DNA from 4 places in the Streptomyces sp. MGP-P1 genome. Region 4 is predicted to be linked to each of the others. Evidence: riboswitches for the same ligand, from Rfam matches in the RefSeq annotation. Region 4 holds a riboswitch; each other region holds the start of a gene.
The links. A riboswitch is a leader RNA that binds a small molecule or an ion and turns the genes downstream of it on or off. The one in region 4 is predicted to bind cyclic di-AMP.
Positions count from the first base shown of each region.

Region 1: linked by a shared signal. The riboswitch ahead of AC3CH1_RS22300 (transglycosylase family protein) and the one ahead of AC3CH1_RS21645 (M23 family metallopeptidase) in region 4 are both predicted to bind cyclic di-AMP.
Region 2: linked by a shared signal. The riboswitch ahead of AC3CH1_RS15355 (M23 family metallopeptidase) and the one ahead of AC3CH1_RS21645 (M23 family metallopeptidase) in region 4 are both predicted to bind cyclic di-AMP.
Region 3: linked by a shared signal. The riboswitch ahead of AC3CH1_RS03765 (M23 family metallopeptidase) and the one ahead of AC3CH1_RS21645 (M23 family metallopeptidase) in region 4 are both predicted to bind cyclic di-AMP.

Region 1 covers NZ_JBYMEM010000007.1:118,590-122,038, forward strand. The annotation lists gene AC3CH1_RS22290 (cytochrome P450 family protein) at 1-782, shown strand, start outside; partial or broken gene AC3CH1_RS22295 (transglycosylase family protein) at 958-2,003, shown strand; cyclic di-AMP (ydaO/yuaA leader) riboswitch at 2,293-2,475, shown strand; gene AC3CH1_RS22300 (transglycosylase family protein) at 2,481-3,200, shown strand.
Region 2 covers NZ_JBYMEM010000005.1:1,296,090-1,299,538, forward strand. The annotation lists gene AC3CH1_RS15345 (MerR family transcriptional regulator) at 1-459, shown strand, start outside; gene AC3CH1_RS15350 (PP2C family protein-serine/threonine phosphatase) at 601-1,821, shown strand; cyclic di-AMP (ydaO/yuaA leader) riboswitch at 2,087-2,239, shown strand; gene AC3CH1_RS15355 (M23 family metallopeptidase) at 2,251-3,282, shown strand; gene AC3CH1_RS15360 (aldo/keto reductase) at 3,440-3,449, shown strand, end outside.
Region 3 covers NZ_JBYMEM010000001.1:820,189-823,637, reverse strand. The annotation lists gene AC3CH1_RS03775 (DUF6126 family protein) at 1-78, shown strand, start outside; gene AC3CH1_RS03770 (tyrosine-protein phosphatase) at 126-938, opposite strand; cyclic di-AMP (ydaO/yuaA leader) riboswitch at 1,383-1,543, shown strand; gene AC3CH1_RS03765 (M23 family metallopeptidase) at 1,546-2,502, shown strand; gene AC3CH1_RS03760 (SGNH/GDSL hydrolase family protein) at 2,692-3,449, shown strand, end outside.
Region 4 covers NZ_JBYMEM010000006.1:1,335,133-1,338,581, forward strand. The annotation lists gene AC3CH1_RS21640 (M16 family metallopeptidase) at 1-716, shown strand, start outside; cyclic di-AMP (ydaO/yuaA leader) riboswitch at 939-1,106, shown strand; gene AC3CH1_RS21645 (M23 family metallopeptidase) at 1,120-1,932, shown strand; gene AC3CH1_RS21650 (GntR family transcriptional regulator) at 2,110-2,817, shown strand; gene AC3CH1_RS21655 (HPr family phosphocarrier protein) at 2,974-3,255, opposite strand.

The DNA.
Region 1 (3,449 bases), on a different contig from region 4:
ACCAGGACGACTTCCGGGACTGGGCGGGCATGATGATCCGGCACGGCGGCGGGCCGCGCGGCGGGGTCGCCCGGTCGGTGAAGAAGATGCGCGGCTACCTCGCCGAACTCATCCACCGCAAGAGGGAGAACCCGGGCGACGACCTGATCTCCGGGCTGATCCGGGCCAGCGACCACGGCGAGCACCTCACCGAGAACGAGGCGGCGGCGATGGCGTTCATCCTTCTCTTCGCCGGGTTCGAGACGACGGTCAACCTCATCGGGAACGGGACCTACGCGCTCCTGCGCCACCCCGAGCAGCGCGCCCGGCTGGAGGCCTCCCTGGCGGCGGGGGAGGACGCGCTGCTGGCCACCGGCATCGAGGAGCTGCTCCGGTACGACGGACCGGTCGAGATGGCGACCTGGCGGTACGCCACCGAGCCGCTGACCCTGGGCGGCGAGGAGATCGCCGCCGGGGACCCCGTACTCGTGGTGCTGGCGGCGGCCGACCGCGACCCGGAGCGGTTCACGGATCCGGACACCCTGGACCTTGCACGGCGTGACAATCAGCACCTCGGCTACGGGCACGGCATCCACTACTGCCTGGGGGCGCCGCTGGCCCGGCTGGAGGGGCAGACCGCACTGACCACCCTGTTGAGGCGCCTTCCTGACCTGCGACTTGCGGGAGAACCTGGCGATTTGCGCTGGCGCGGCGGACTCATCATGCGTGGACTGCGCACCCTTCCGGTCGAGTTCGAACCGGATAGTCGATCCGGAAAAAGTGACACAGCGTCAACTCCGTGACTTGCACGTGATCTGCGCTGCATCGACTTGTGACACACGTTCGAGTCCCGCTAGGTTCACGGTTCGACGCGTCGGTCGCACCTTGCTCACGCGTCACTTGGGCGCCGAAGCAGGCACGGAATCCGCTGTGCGGCGCTCAGGCCACTCGCTTGTCAGTCGCACGGAAGGCATACCCATGGGCTCCGCGAACGGCAGACACCGCCGCCCTCGTCAGGCACCCGCCATCATCGTCGCCGCGGGCGTGACGGGATCGGCCATCGCCATCCCGCTGCTCGGCGCCGGAGGCGCGCACGCGGCCGAGGCCACCACCTGGGACCGGGTCGCCGAGTGCGAGAGCGGCGGCATGTGGAGCGCCGATCTCGGCAACGGCTACTACGGCGGGCTCCAGTTCTCGCAGGAGACCTGGTCGGCGTACGGCGGCACGGCGTTCGCGCCCCGCGCCGACCTCGCCAGCCGCTCGCAGCAGATCTCCGTCGCCGAGAAGGTCCTGGACGACCAGGGCCCGAAGGCTTGGCCCAGCTGTGCGGTGATCTCCGGCCTCGCGGTGGGCGGCGGTCTGCCCGGCGTCGACCCGGGCGCCTCGCCGTCCGCGGATCCGTCCGCCGATCCGTCGGCGGACCCCTCGGCCGACCCGACCTCCACCCCGGCCGACGAAGCGGACGCAACCGGTGAATCGCGCGAAGCGGGCAAGAGGGAGAAGGGTGATGAGGCGGACAAGGGCGGTAGAGGTGGCGCGGAGAAGGGGAGCGGGACTCCCGACTCCTCGGTGACGCCCTCCGCCCCGCCCGCCTCCGACGCCCCCGACGCCTCGGACCCCTCCACCGCCCCCGACGCCTCGGCGGACGAGGACGGCCAGGGGGGCAAGCACCGGGGCGCCCCGCGCCCGAGGAGGTCGACGCGGACCGGAAGGACGACCCCCGTGAGTCCGGCCGGCACGCCTCGCGCGGCGAAGGCGGCGCGCGGGACGGTGGCGCGGCGGCCGCCGACGGGTACACCGTGCGGCCCGGGGACAACCTCTGGGCGATCGCCGACGCCCAGGAGATCCCCGGCGGCTGGACCGGCCTGTACGAGACGAACAAGGGCCTCCTGGGTGCCGACCCGGACCTGATCCTGCCCGGCCAGAACCTGGATCTGGGCCTGGATCAGGATGCGGGCAAGGGTGTGGACCGGGCCGCCCCGGAGGGTGCCGAGACGGCCGCCGAGGCTCCCGCCGCCAACTGATCGAACCCGGCGAAACACCCCGAAAATCGGGGCAGTTAAGAGACCTATGTCCACTTTTGTGTAAGTGAGACATGGGTCTCTTTGCTTCAACTGGTGCTTTTCGACCGGCCGGTCCGGGCGTATCGCCTCCCACCTGCGGAAACGGCCCACCGGCTACGGCGAGTTCGGGCCGAATGCCCCCTATGTCCGTCTTTGAATGTCGGGGTTGCCTGTGTTTACGGTCGGAACCGCTCGCACCGCGGGCCCCGTCGACCGTCACGCCGAATCCTGCCGTCGGTCGAAGGGAACAGACGCGTAAGCGCCGTAGGCAGGAGCGGGGGACCCAGGTAAGCCGCCGGGTCCGGACGCCTCGTCGAACCGACGGGGACGTACGGGACCGGCTAGGGGTGAAGTCGCGAGCAGCACCGCGCGACCGGGCAACTCATCAGCCCGAACCCGACAGCTCACCTCGTAGGCGTCGGTGAGGAGATTCGTTCCATGCTGCTGAACAGCAAGGGCAAGCACCGCCGCCCGTCCAAGGCCACCCGTATCGCCACCCTCGCGGGTGTCACCGGTGCCGCCGTCGCCATCCCGCTGATGGGCGCGACCAACGCTTCCGCCGCCTCCGTCGAGACCTGGGACGCCGTCGCCCAGTGCGAGTCCGGCGGCAACTGGTCCATCAACACCGGCAACGGCTACTACGGCGGACTGCAGTTCTCGCAGTCCAGCTGGGCCGCCGCCGGCGGTACGCAGTACGCCTCCCGTGCAGACCTGGCCTCCAAGGACCAGCAGATCGCCACCGCCGAGAAGCTCCTCGACCTCCAGGGCCCGGGTGCCTGGGCCTGCGCCGGCGCCGGCGGCCTCACCAACGACGGTGTGGACCCGGGCGTGAACACCGGCTCCGGCTCCGGCGAGAGCAAGCCCGAGCAGGCGCAGCCCGAGCGTCAGGCCGAGCAGCCCACCACGCGCTCCGAGCAGCGCGAGGCCCCCAAGGCCGAGAGCGAGAAGGCCGAGAGCAAGAAGACCGTCACCACCCCGACCGGCGAGAAGGTCCAGAAGGGCGACGGCGAGTACAAGGTCAAGACCGGCGACACCCTGAGCACCATCGCCGACGCGGAGGACGTCAAGGGCGGCTGGAGCAAGATCTTCAAGCTCAACGACGACATCGTCAAGGACGCCGACCTGATCTTCCCGGGTCAGCAGCTCCACCTGAAGTAATCGCCGTCTCTCCTCCCCGGAGGAGAAGCGTCCGGCGGCACTTCTCCTCGCACGGCTCCCCGGCCCGGCGCGCTCGTCCCCCCAGCGCGCCGGGCCGGGTTCTTCTTGGGCGGCGGGCGCCGAAGGCCCGCATGCGTTCACCTCTTGTCGTTACCACTCAGTAGATTTCTAGAGTTTTGTCCCATGATGCAGGCCCTTGGGACCTTTTTCGTCCCAGGACGCGGGCGGTCGGCCGACCGACGCGGCCGG
Region 2 (3,449 bases), on a different contig from region 4:
ATCGCTTCGGTGCGGACCACTCTCCACAAGACGCAGGAGGGGATGGAACTCATGGCCGATGAAGTGTTCGACGGCTTCGACCACACCGCCCACGAGCAGGAGGTCACCGAGCGCTGGGGCCGGGACGCGTACGAGGAGGGCGACCGCTGGTGGCGTTCGCTCGGGGACGAGCGGAAGAAGGCGTTCCAGGACGAGCACGAGGCCATCGCGCGCGCCTGGGGGCGGGCCGGGGAGGCGGGGCTCGCCGCCGACGGGGCCGAGGCGCAGGACCTCGCGCGGCGGCACTGCGCCTGGCTGTCCTCGGCCAGGGCGCCCAGCCGTTCGTACGTGATCGGGCTCGGCGAGATGTATGTCGCCGACCCCCGCTTCGGAAAGAACTACGATCGCTACGGGGACGGCACCGCCGCCTTCGTACGGGACGCACTGACGGTATACGCGGAACACCGGCTCTCCGACTGACCACGGAAGGCCGGACCTCCGCCCGCCTTCCCCCTATTCGGCCGATGCGCAGTAGCCGCTCGGCGCGGCTCCGGGAAGCCTGGGCGGGGCGCGGTACCGTCCGCAGCCGTGGGTGGACCGGGCAGGAGTGCACAGGTGGGGATGGCCGACGAACGGCGTAGTGCCACGGCGGGGAGTTTCGACGCCGTGGGCCGGGTGGTGTTCGGGTCCCGGGAGGGCCAGCTGACGTCCGACGGGCGGCGCACCGGGCGGGTCGTCCGGCTGCTGCCCGCTCTGTTGATCCTCGGCGGGCTGGTGTTCGACTCGCTGGCTCCGCCCAACTTCACGGCGGTCCCCCTGTTCGTCGCGGCCCCGCTGGTCGCCGCGCCGTTCTTCTCGAAGTCGCGGACCGTCCGTACGGGGATCGCCGCGGTCCTCTCCGTCATCGCGATGCGGCTCTCCGACGGGACGACCACCCAGGTGGTCCCGGTCATCGAGATGCTCACCGTGCTCACGGCCTCGGTGCTGGCCCTGGTCATCAACGGCGTCGTGCGGCGCGGCAACGAGCAGCTGGCGTCGGCCCGGGTCATCGCGGAGACCGCCATGCGGGCCGTGCTGCCGACCCCGGCCGAGCGGATCGGCGGACTCCAGGTGGCCGCGCGGTACGAGGCGGCGCAGGCGGACGAGTTCGTGGGCGGCGACCTGTTCGCCGTCGCGGACACCCCGTACGGCGTGCGTGTGGTCGTCGGCGACGTACGCGGCAAGGGGCTGGACGCCGTCGAGGCGGTGGCGGTGATCATCGGGGCGTTCCGCGAGGCGGCCGAGCAGGAGCGTTCGCTGGAGGGTGTCGCGCAGCGGCTGGAGCGGGCGCTGGCCCGGGAGGGGACCCGGCGGTACGGGCTGGACGCGATGGAGGGGTTCATCACCGCCGTGCTCGCCGAGATCCCGCCCGGTGCGGCCTCGTTGCGCATCGTCAACCGCGGTCACCCCGAGCCGATCCTGCTGCACGCCGACGGCGCCCTGGAGGTGCTGGCGCCCTCGGTGCCCGCCATGCCGCTGGGGATGGACCTGGGGGTGTGGCCGGACCGGTCCGACGAGTGGGCGATGCCCGCCGGGGCGACGCTCCTCGCCTTCACGGACGGCCTGTCCGAGGCGCGGGACCCGAACGGGGTCTTCTACGATCCGGCGGCCCGGCTGCGCGGCCGGATCTTCCCCGGCCCGGAGGAGCTGTTGTCGGCGCTGACGGACGACGTACGGCTGCACACCGGCGGGCGGACCACGGACGACATGGCGCTCATCGCGGTCGGCCGGCCGGCGGAGGGGCAGCCCGTGCGCCGGACGACGGTGAAGATCGTGGGCCGGGGCGATGACGCCGGGCGATGACGCTGGGCGATGAAGCTGGACGAAGCCGCCGGGCGTTGACACGGTGCGTAATCGAAAGACACCGCTCCGCATAACATTTGACACACCGTCAGAAAAAGTGATGTGGCTGAGCGGTGGTCAAGTCGCCCGATTGCGCCCGGTTGCCACCCGTACATCCCTGCCCTGTTCGTTAATGATCAACAGGAACAGCTTGGAATAGGGCCCGTCCGTCTATTAACGTTCGATAACGCAGCGCGGTCGTCACAGCCGTCGTCAGAGACGGCGCCGCGCGCGAGCGCCGAATTCCGCAAGGGAACCGGGGAACCACCTACATGGGGTGAATCGGACGCCTGCGTCTCGTGAGAGACGGAGGGGCCCGTAGGAGACCTTCCTGCTCCGAACCCGTCAGCTAACCCGGTAGGCGAGAAGGAAGGAAAGGAGTGCGCCCACGTGGCGTCCAACAAGCCTGCCCCTGAGGCCCCGTCACCCTTCAGTGCCGACACCTTCGGTGGCGAGGAGCGCACCTGGGAGGAATGGAACCCCACCGCGGAGTCCATCCGTCCCGTGCGCGGCAAGCACCGCGTGGCCAAGCAGCGTGGTCTCGCCCGTAGCTCCACCGTCCTCGGGGTCGGCGTCATAGCGGCTGTCGGTGCCGGCGGCATGGCCACCGCGCAGGACAAGGCGCCGGTCTCCATCTCTCTTCCCGATTCCATCGTGGACAACCTCCCCGACGCCAAGTCCCTTCCCGGCGTCGGGTCTTTGATGTCCGACGAGGCGGCGCCCGCCCCGGTCGCCGCCTCCGCGCCGCTCACCACCGCCGGCCTCACCACCGCCGAGGCCGAGCAGGGCACCGACGCGGGCGAGGCGCTGCGCGCCCGGATCCTCCAGCAGGCCGAACAGCAGCAGGCCAGCGCCGACGCCGAGGCCAGGGCAGCCGCCGAGAAGGCAGCGGCCGAGAGCGCCGCCGCCGAGGCCAAGAAGCAGCAGGACGAGGCCGAGGCCGAGGCCGCCGCGAAGAAGAAGGCGGCGAAGGAAGCGGCGGAGAAGAAGAAGGAGGCCGAGCGGCTCGCGAAGCTCGCCGCCAGCTTCTCCCTCCCCACCTTCTCGTACACGATCACCTCGACCTACGGTCAGTCCGGCGCGCTCTGGTCCTCGGGCCAGCACACCGGTCTCGACTTCGCCGGGTCGGCCGGCGCACCGCTCAAGGCCGTGCACAGCGGCACGATCACCTCGGCCGGCTACTCCGGCTCGTACGGCTACCGCACGGTCCTCGAACTCGAGGACGGCACGGAGGTCTGGTACGCCCACCAGTCCTCGATCGAGGTCTCCGTCGGCCAGAAGGTCACCACCGGCCAGACCATCGGCCGCATGGGCGACAGCGGCAACGTCACCGGCGTCCACCTCCACCTGGAGGTCCGCACCGCAGGCGGTTCCGCGATGGACCCGATGGCCTGGCTCAGCAGCAAGGGCCTGAACGTCTGACCACCCGGCCCCGCGGCTGACGCCCTTCGTCGCCGCCCCCCAACCCCGGCAGCCCTGACGCACACCCCCCGACGTCAGGGCTGCCGGTCTGTCCGGGGACGGTACGGTCCGGCGGGCGACGGAATACCGTCCCCGCCCCGGCCCGTTGAACCTCCACATGACTTCCC
Region 3 (3,449 bases), on a different contig from region 4:
CTCTTCGCCTACCTGGTGGCGGGCCACGTCATCGCGGGCTTCCTCTACCTGCTCTTCGTGGTGGCCGGGAGCAAGTGACGGCGGGCGGACGACCGGCCGCCCCGGGCGGCCGCCTCCCGTCCGGGTCAGGCCTGGTCGAGCAGGCGCTCGCGCAGCCGCTCCCGGGTCTCGGGGGAGACCTTCAGCCCCTCCGACAGGTAGCGGTCCGTCGTTCCCCAGCTCTCCTCGATGGCCGTGAAGGCCGCCGCGAGGTAGGCGGGCCGCGCCCCGAAGAGCGGGTCCAGCAGCTCCAGCACCTCGGGCGACATGTCGGTGCCGGACGCGTCGGAGCGCTTCAGGGCGTAGCGGCGGCGGAGGTCGTCGGACTTGAGGTAGTCCTCCTCGATCGCTTCCGGCTCGACGCCGACCGCCAGCAGGGCGACCGCGATCGAGAGACCGGCCCGGTCCTTGCCCGCCGCGCAGTGCATCAGGGCGGGGACGCTGTCCTCGGCCAGGGAGTGCAGCACCCGGCTGTGCTCGGCGGTGCGGTCCAGGATCGTCGCGCGGTACATACGGATCATGCGGTCGACGCCCTTGCCGTTCGCGAGGACCGAGCGCAGCTGCTCGATGTTTCCGTCGCTCACCAGCCGCCAGAACTCGGCGCCGTCCGCCGGGTCCGAGAGCGGAATGCTGACATTGCGGACACCGGCCAGCTCGATGTCGTACCCGTCGAGCCGGTGGTCGGCGGAGTGGCGGAAGTCGAAGATCGTGTGCAGCCCGAGCCCGCCGAGGAAAGCCGCGTCCTCGGCCGTGGCGTGCGCCAGGTGACCGCTCCGGTAGAGCCGCCCGAAGGCGGTGCGCCGTCCGTCCGCGGTGGGGAGCCCGCCCACATCGCGGAAGTTGCGGACTCCGGTCAGCACGGTCTCTGTCGGCGGGACCTGCGGCACCTGTTGCGTCACGGTGGCTCCTGGGATCTCTGGCGTCGGCGCGGCTCGCCGGCGAGGGCGCTCCCGTGACGATACGACATCGATTCGACGGAAAATCATCACGGTCGAGAGCTCCGGTGCGGGGTGCCGAGACGTCCGGGCTGACCCAGTGTCAGGAGGGGGGTCGGCCCAATGTCCGTATTGGTGCATTTCGCAGAACATGCCCCGCTAATGGGGGAGATGGGATTTCGGAGGTGAGCGGGATCATATCCGTGACGGTCCGTGGTGAGTGCGCCCCGAGGCATTCCCGTTGCCCGCACGGAAATCCAAGATCCGTAATCCACGGAGTGTGACGGGAATTCCGGGTCGATAGTGAACCGATGATTCCGGCGAGCAACCGATGGCTTGTTCAGCTCGTCCTGACTCGTTTACGGTCGCCGCAATCCGGACGGACCGCCTAATCCTGCCGCCGCCCGGAATTCGCACCCACCCACTCACGCGTGGCAGGAGCGGGGGAACCAGGTAAGCCGCCGATCCGGAGCGATCCGGACCGGCTCGGGGTGAAGTCGCCGCAACGCGACCGGGCATCTCCAGCCCGAACCCGACAGCTCACCTCGCAGGCGCCGGAGAGGAACTTCCCATGCCCGCAAAGGGTAAGCACCGTCGTCCGAAGTCCGGCCCGATCTCCCGCGGCGTCCTCGTCGCAGGGACCGGCGGCGCCGCACTCGCCCTCCCGCTCATCGGGGCCACCGTCGCGAACGCGGCGGACCAGGCCGCTCCGGCCGTGAAGCCCGCCGCCGCCTCGGTCGCCGCCGCGCACACCGTCCCGGCCACCGCCCCCGCCGCGTCGAAGACCGCCCCGAAGACGTACGCCGTCGTCTCCGGCGACTACCTGGCGAAGATCGCGGCCGAGCACCAGCTCAAGGGCGGGTGGGAGAAGCTCTACCAGGACAACCGCTCCACCGTCGGCGAGAACCCCGGCCTGATCCACCCGGGCATGAAGCTGACCCTCGGCGCCAAGGGCTCCGAGCCGGCCGAGAAGTCCGCGGCCCCCGAGGCCGCCCCGAAGAAGGCCGCACCGGCGCCGAAGGCCGCGCCTAAGGAGGCCCCGAAGGCCGACACCGTCTCCGCCGACGACTCCGAGGGCTCCGGCAGCACGTCGGGGACCGGCTCCTCCGAGGCCACCGGCTCCGGCTGGTCCGCCCCGCTGGCCAGCGCCAACGTCACCACCCAGTACCGGGCTTCCGGCGCCAGCTGGTCCAGCGGCTACCACACCGGCTCGGACTTCCAGGCCGCCTCCGGCACCCCCGTACTCGCCATCGGTCCGGGCACCGTCGTCTCGGCCGGCAACAGCGGCTCCTACGGCAACGAGGTCGTCATCCAGCACGAGGACGGCATGTACTCCCAGTACGCCCACCAGTCCTCGCTCAACGTCTCCGTCGGCCAGACCGTCACCGGGGGCCAGCAGATCGGCCTCTCCGGCTCCACCGGCAACTCCACCGGACCGCACCTGCACTTCGAGGTCCGCACCGGCCCGAGCTACGGCTCGGACATCGACCCGATCGCGTACCTGCGTCAGCACGGCGTCTCCGTCTGACGTCTCCGTCCAGGGTCGCCGTTTCCGACCGGACGCGGCGAGAAGTGATCGAGGGGCGGTGCGCGGCGGCGCACCGCCCCTCCACTTATTCCGGCTTTACCAAAAACTGACCGGGTGGTCTATCTCACCACCCGTCAACCCCGTATTACGGTCGCGTAGGTCACATCGCACGATGCAGGATAAGTGCTTGTGGCAGACGATTCGAGAAACAACCGGCAGCACACCATCGGGTCGTACGCGGCGATTGGCGACAGTTTCACCGAGGGCGTCGGCGACCCCGGCCCCGACGGGACGTATCTCGGCTGGGCGGACCGCTTCGCGGTGCTCCTCGCCGACCGGCTCCCGGCCCCCGAGGGGGCGACCGGCCCCCTGGACTACTTCCGCTACGCCAATCTCGCCGTACGAGGACGTCTCCTCGACCAGATCGTCGAGGAGCAGGTCCCGCGCGCCAAGGAACTGGCCCCCGACCTGGTCAGCTTCTGCGCGGGCGGCAACGACATCATCCGGCCCGGCACCGACCCCGACGACCTCGCCGAGCGCTTCGAGCGGGCGGTCGCCGACCTGAGCAACGCCGTCGGCACGGTCATGGTCACCACCGGCTTCGACACCCGGGGCGTTCCGGTGCTGCGCCACATGCGCGGCAAGATCGCCACGTACAACGTCCACCTGCGGGCCATCGCCGACCGCTACCACTGCCCCGTGCTGGACCTGTGGTCGCTGCGTTCCGTGCAGGACCGGCGCGCGTGGGACAGCGACCGGCTGCACCTGTCGCCCGAGGGCCACACCCGCGTGGCGCTGCGCGCCGCCCAGGTCCTCGGCCACGAGGTGCCCGCCGACCCCGACCAGCCCTGGCCGCCGCAGGCCCAGCGCAGACCCTTCGACGCACGGCGCGACAACATCCAGTGGGCCCGCGAATACCTCGTGCCCTGGATCGGCCGACGGCTGCG
Region 4 (3,449 bases):
TGCTGGCGGAGACCCTCGGCGACTGGTCGGGCAACGCCGGCCAGGCCCGCCCGGTGCCGCCCATCACCGCGGACGACACCGGCCGCGTCGTGATCGTGGACCGGCCCGGCGCGGTCCAGACCCAGCTGCTGATCGGCCGCATCGGCGCCGACCGGCACGAGCGCGTGTGGCCCGCCCAGGTGCTCGGCACGTACTGCCTGGGCGGCACCCTCACCTCCCGGCTGGACCGGGTGCTGCGCGAGGAGAAGGGCTACACCTACGGGGTGCGGGCCTTCGCCCAGGTGCTGCGCTCCAGCGGCCCGGACTCCGGCGGCGCGGCCATGCTCGCGATCAGCGGCTCGGTGGACACGGAGTCCACCGGACCGGCACTGGACGACCTCTGGAAGGTCCTGCGGACGCTGGCCGCCGAGGGACTGACCGACGCCGAGCGCGAGACGGCCGTGCAGAACCTGGTGGGCGTCGCCCCGCTGAAGTTCGAGACCGCCGCCTCCGTCGCGAGCACGCTGGCCGACCAGGTCGAGCAGCACCTCCCCGACGACTACCAGGCACACCTCTACGCCCGGCTCGCCGAGACGGGCACCGTGGAGGCGACCGCCGCCGTGGTCAGCGCCTTCCCGGTCGACCGGCTGGTCACGGTCCTCGTGGGGGACGCCGCCCGGATCGAGGAGCCCGTGAGGGCCCTCGGCATCGGAGAGGTGTCCGTCGTCACCGGCTGACGCACCCGTGGCACACCGCCGCGAACAGGACCCCGACGGACGCATGTTCGTCGGGGTTCTTCCTTTCTGTCCGATTAGCCCAACTCGTCACCTTTGGGGGAGAGGCTGCCTGTCTGCCCTGTGGGATGTGCGACAAATCCCCCGGTCCGTTTGGCGATGGGAAGTCGCCCCGCCTAGCGTCGGCTCGGCTGTCCGCCACCCGTATGCCGCAACCGCGGCGCCGGGCAGTCATCGCCGAGTCCCCGTCAGGCGCGAGCCTGGGGAGCCGGGGACCCACGCAGTCCCTGGGGTGAATCGGAGGCCCGTGCCGCGAAACCGGCGTGGGGATCCGTAGGAGACCTTCCTGCTCCGAACCCGTCAGCTAACCCGGTAGGCGAGAAGGAAGGAAAGGATCAGCCCCTCCATGGCGTTCACCCGTGCCACCGGGAAGCACCGTGCCCCGAGGCGCCTCACGCGCCGGAGCGCCCAGGCCGCCGGCATCGCGGCTCTGGCCACCGGGGTCCTCGGCTCGCTGGCCTCCCCGGCCCTCGCCGCGGACACCGAGGCCGCCCAGGTCGCCGACACCGGCCTCATCCAGGCCGTCGCCCTCGACGCCACTCTCGCCGAGCAGATAGACGCCCAGGCCCACGCCCAGAAGCTGCAGGCCGACGCCATCGCGAAGGCGAAGGCCGAGGCCGCCGCGGAGGCCCGCGAGAAGGCAGCCAAGGCCAAGGCGAAGGCGGAGGCCGAGCGCAAGGCCGAGGCCCGCGCCCAGGAGGTCCGCGAGGAGAAGGCCCGTGCCGCCCGCGCCGCCGAGCGCGCCCGTCTGAACGCCTTCCACCTCCCGGTGGCCGGCTCCCACGTCACCACCGGCTACAACACCGGCGGTGCGCTCTGGTCCTCCGGCAGCCACTCCGGCGTGGACTTCCAGGCCGCCTCCGGCAGCTCCGTCGTGGCCGTCGGCGCCGGCACGGTCGTCGAGGCCGGCTGGGGCGGCGCGTACGGCAACAACATCGTGCTCCGGATGACGGACGGCACGTACACCCAGTACGGCCACCTCTCCTCGATCGGCGTCTCCGTCGGCCAGAGCGTCTCCTCCGGCCAGCAGATCGGCCTCTCCGGCTCCACCGGCAACTCCACCGGCCCGCACCTGCACTTCGAGGCCCGGACCAGCCCCGACTACGGCTCCGACATGGACCCCGTCGGCTACCTGCGCTCCCACGGACTGAACGTCTGACCCGCCCCGCGCGACCCCGTCCGAAGGCCCCGGCGCCCGCCGGGGCCTTCGGCGATTCCAGCCCGTGGATATCCTTGGATTCCGGCCTGCCATCGGAAATTCAGGCAGATTGCAATAGAGTCACGGAACAGACGTCGGGCGGCCGCGTTTCGCGGGGATCAAGGCGGAGGTTCGGACATGCGCATTCCCGCGCATTCGGTATGCACGGCAATCCGTGACGACATCGTCTCCGGTGTCTACGAGCGGGGCAGCCGCCTCACCGAGGAGCTGCTGGCCCGCCGCTACGGGGTCTCCCGCGTCCCGGTCCGCGAGGCCCTGCGCACCCTGGAGTCCGAGGGCTTCGTCGTCACCCGCAGACATGCGGGCGCCTGTGTCGCCGAGCCCACGGTGCAGGAGGCGGCGGACCTCCTGGAGATGCGGATGCTTCTGGAGCCCCTGGGTGCGGCCCGCGCCGCGCAGCGCCGCACGGAAGCCCACCTGAAGGTGCTCCGGGGCCTGGTCAGACTGGGCCAGGAGCGGGCCCGCCGGGGTGAGGGCGAGGACCTGCGCTCGCTGGCCGGCTGGTTCCACGAGACCCTCGCCCAGGCCTCCGGCAGCCCCGGACTCATCGCCCTGCTCACCCAGCTCCGCCACAAAATCGCCTGGATGTACGCGGTCGAGCAGCCGGCCCGACCGGTCGACTCCTGGGCCGAGCGCGGCGCGATCGTGGACGCCGTGGCGCGCGGCGACGCGGAGCGGGCGAGGGCGCTGACCGCCCAGTACGCGGAACGCGCCACGGGGACCCACCGGCTGCGCCGCCCGCACCCGCCGGGGCGGCGCGCCGCGCCCGTTCCCCGCGTGAGGACTTCGCAACACGACGTAAACATCGCGGGCGTCCGTAATTAACAGAAGAGCCGTAGACAAAGAGAAGTAATGGCGGGGCATTGTTCGTGCTGCCCGGAATTGATGCGTAGCTCTTTCCCGAAAGCGAAAGAGCCGTGATCCCTCAACGGGGTCACGGCTCTCGCACCTGGCGAATCCGGCCGGGCCGGGTCGCGTGGGTCAGACGGTCTCGGGGAGTTCTTCCAAGCCCTCGGCGACCAGCTTCGCGAGCCGGTCCAGAGCGGCCTCGGCGTCGTCCGCGTCGGACGCGAGCACGATCTCCTCGCCGCCCTGCGCGCCCAGGCCGAGCACGGCGAGCATGGAGGCGGCGTTCACCGGGTTGCCGTCGGACTTGGCGATCGTCACGGGGACGCCGGAAGCCGTGGCGGCACGGACGAAGATGGAAGCGGGGCGGGCGTGCAGGCCCTCGGCCCAACCGACGTTTACGCGGCGCTCAGCCATGGTTCTGCCCTTCACATATCAACGGTTGTCTAGACCAGTCTCTCATGCAGTGCGTGGTGCTGTGCCCGGCCTCCTGCCCGGTCCTGTGTCCGGCTTCCTTGTCCGGATCCTGTGCTCCGGCGGCCCCGGTCCGGGACCCCTCGGACTGCCCGGGCACCGATCCCTCCGCGACCGGGGTCCCCGCCGTAGGCTTT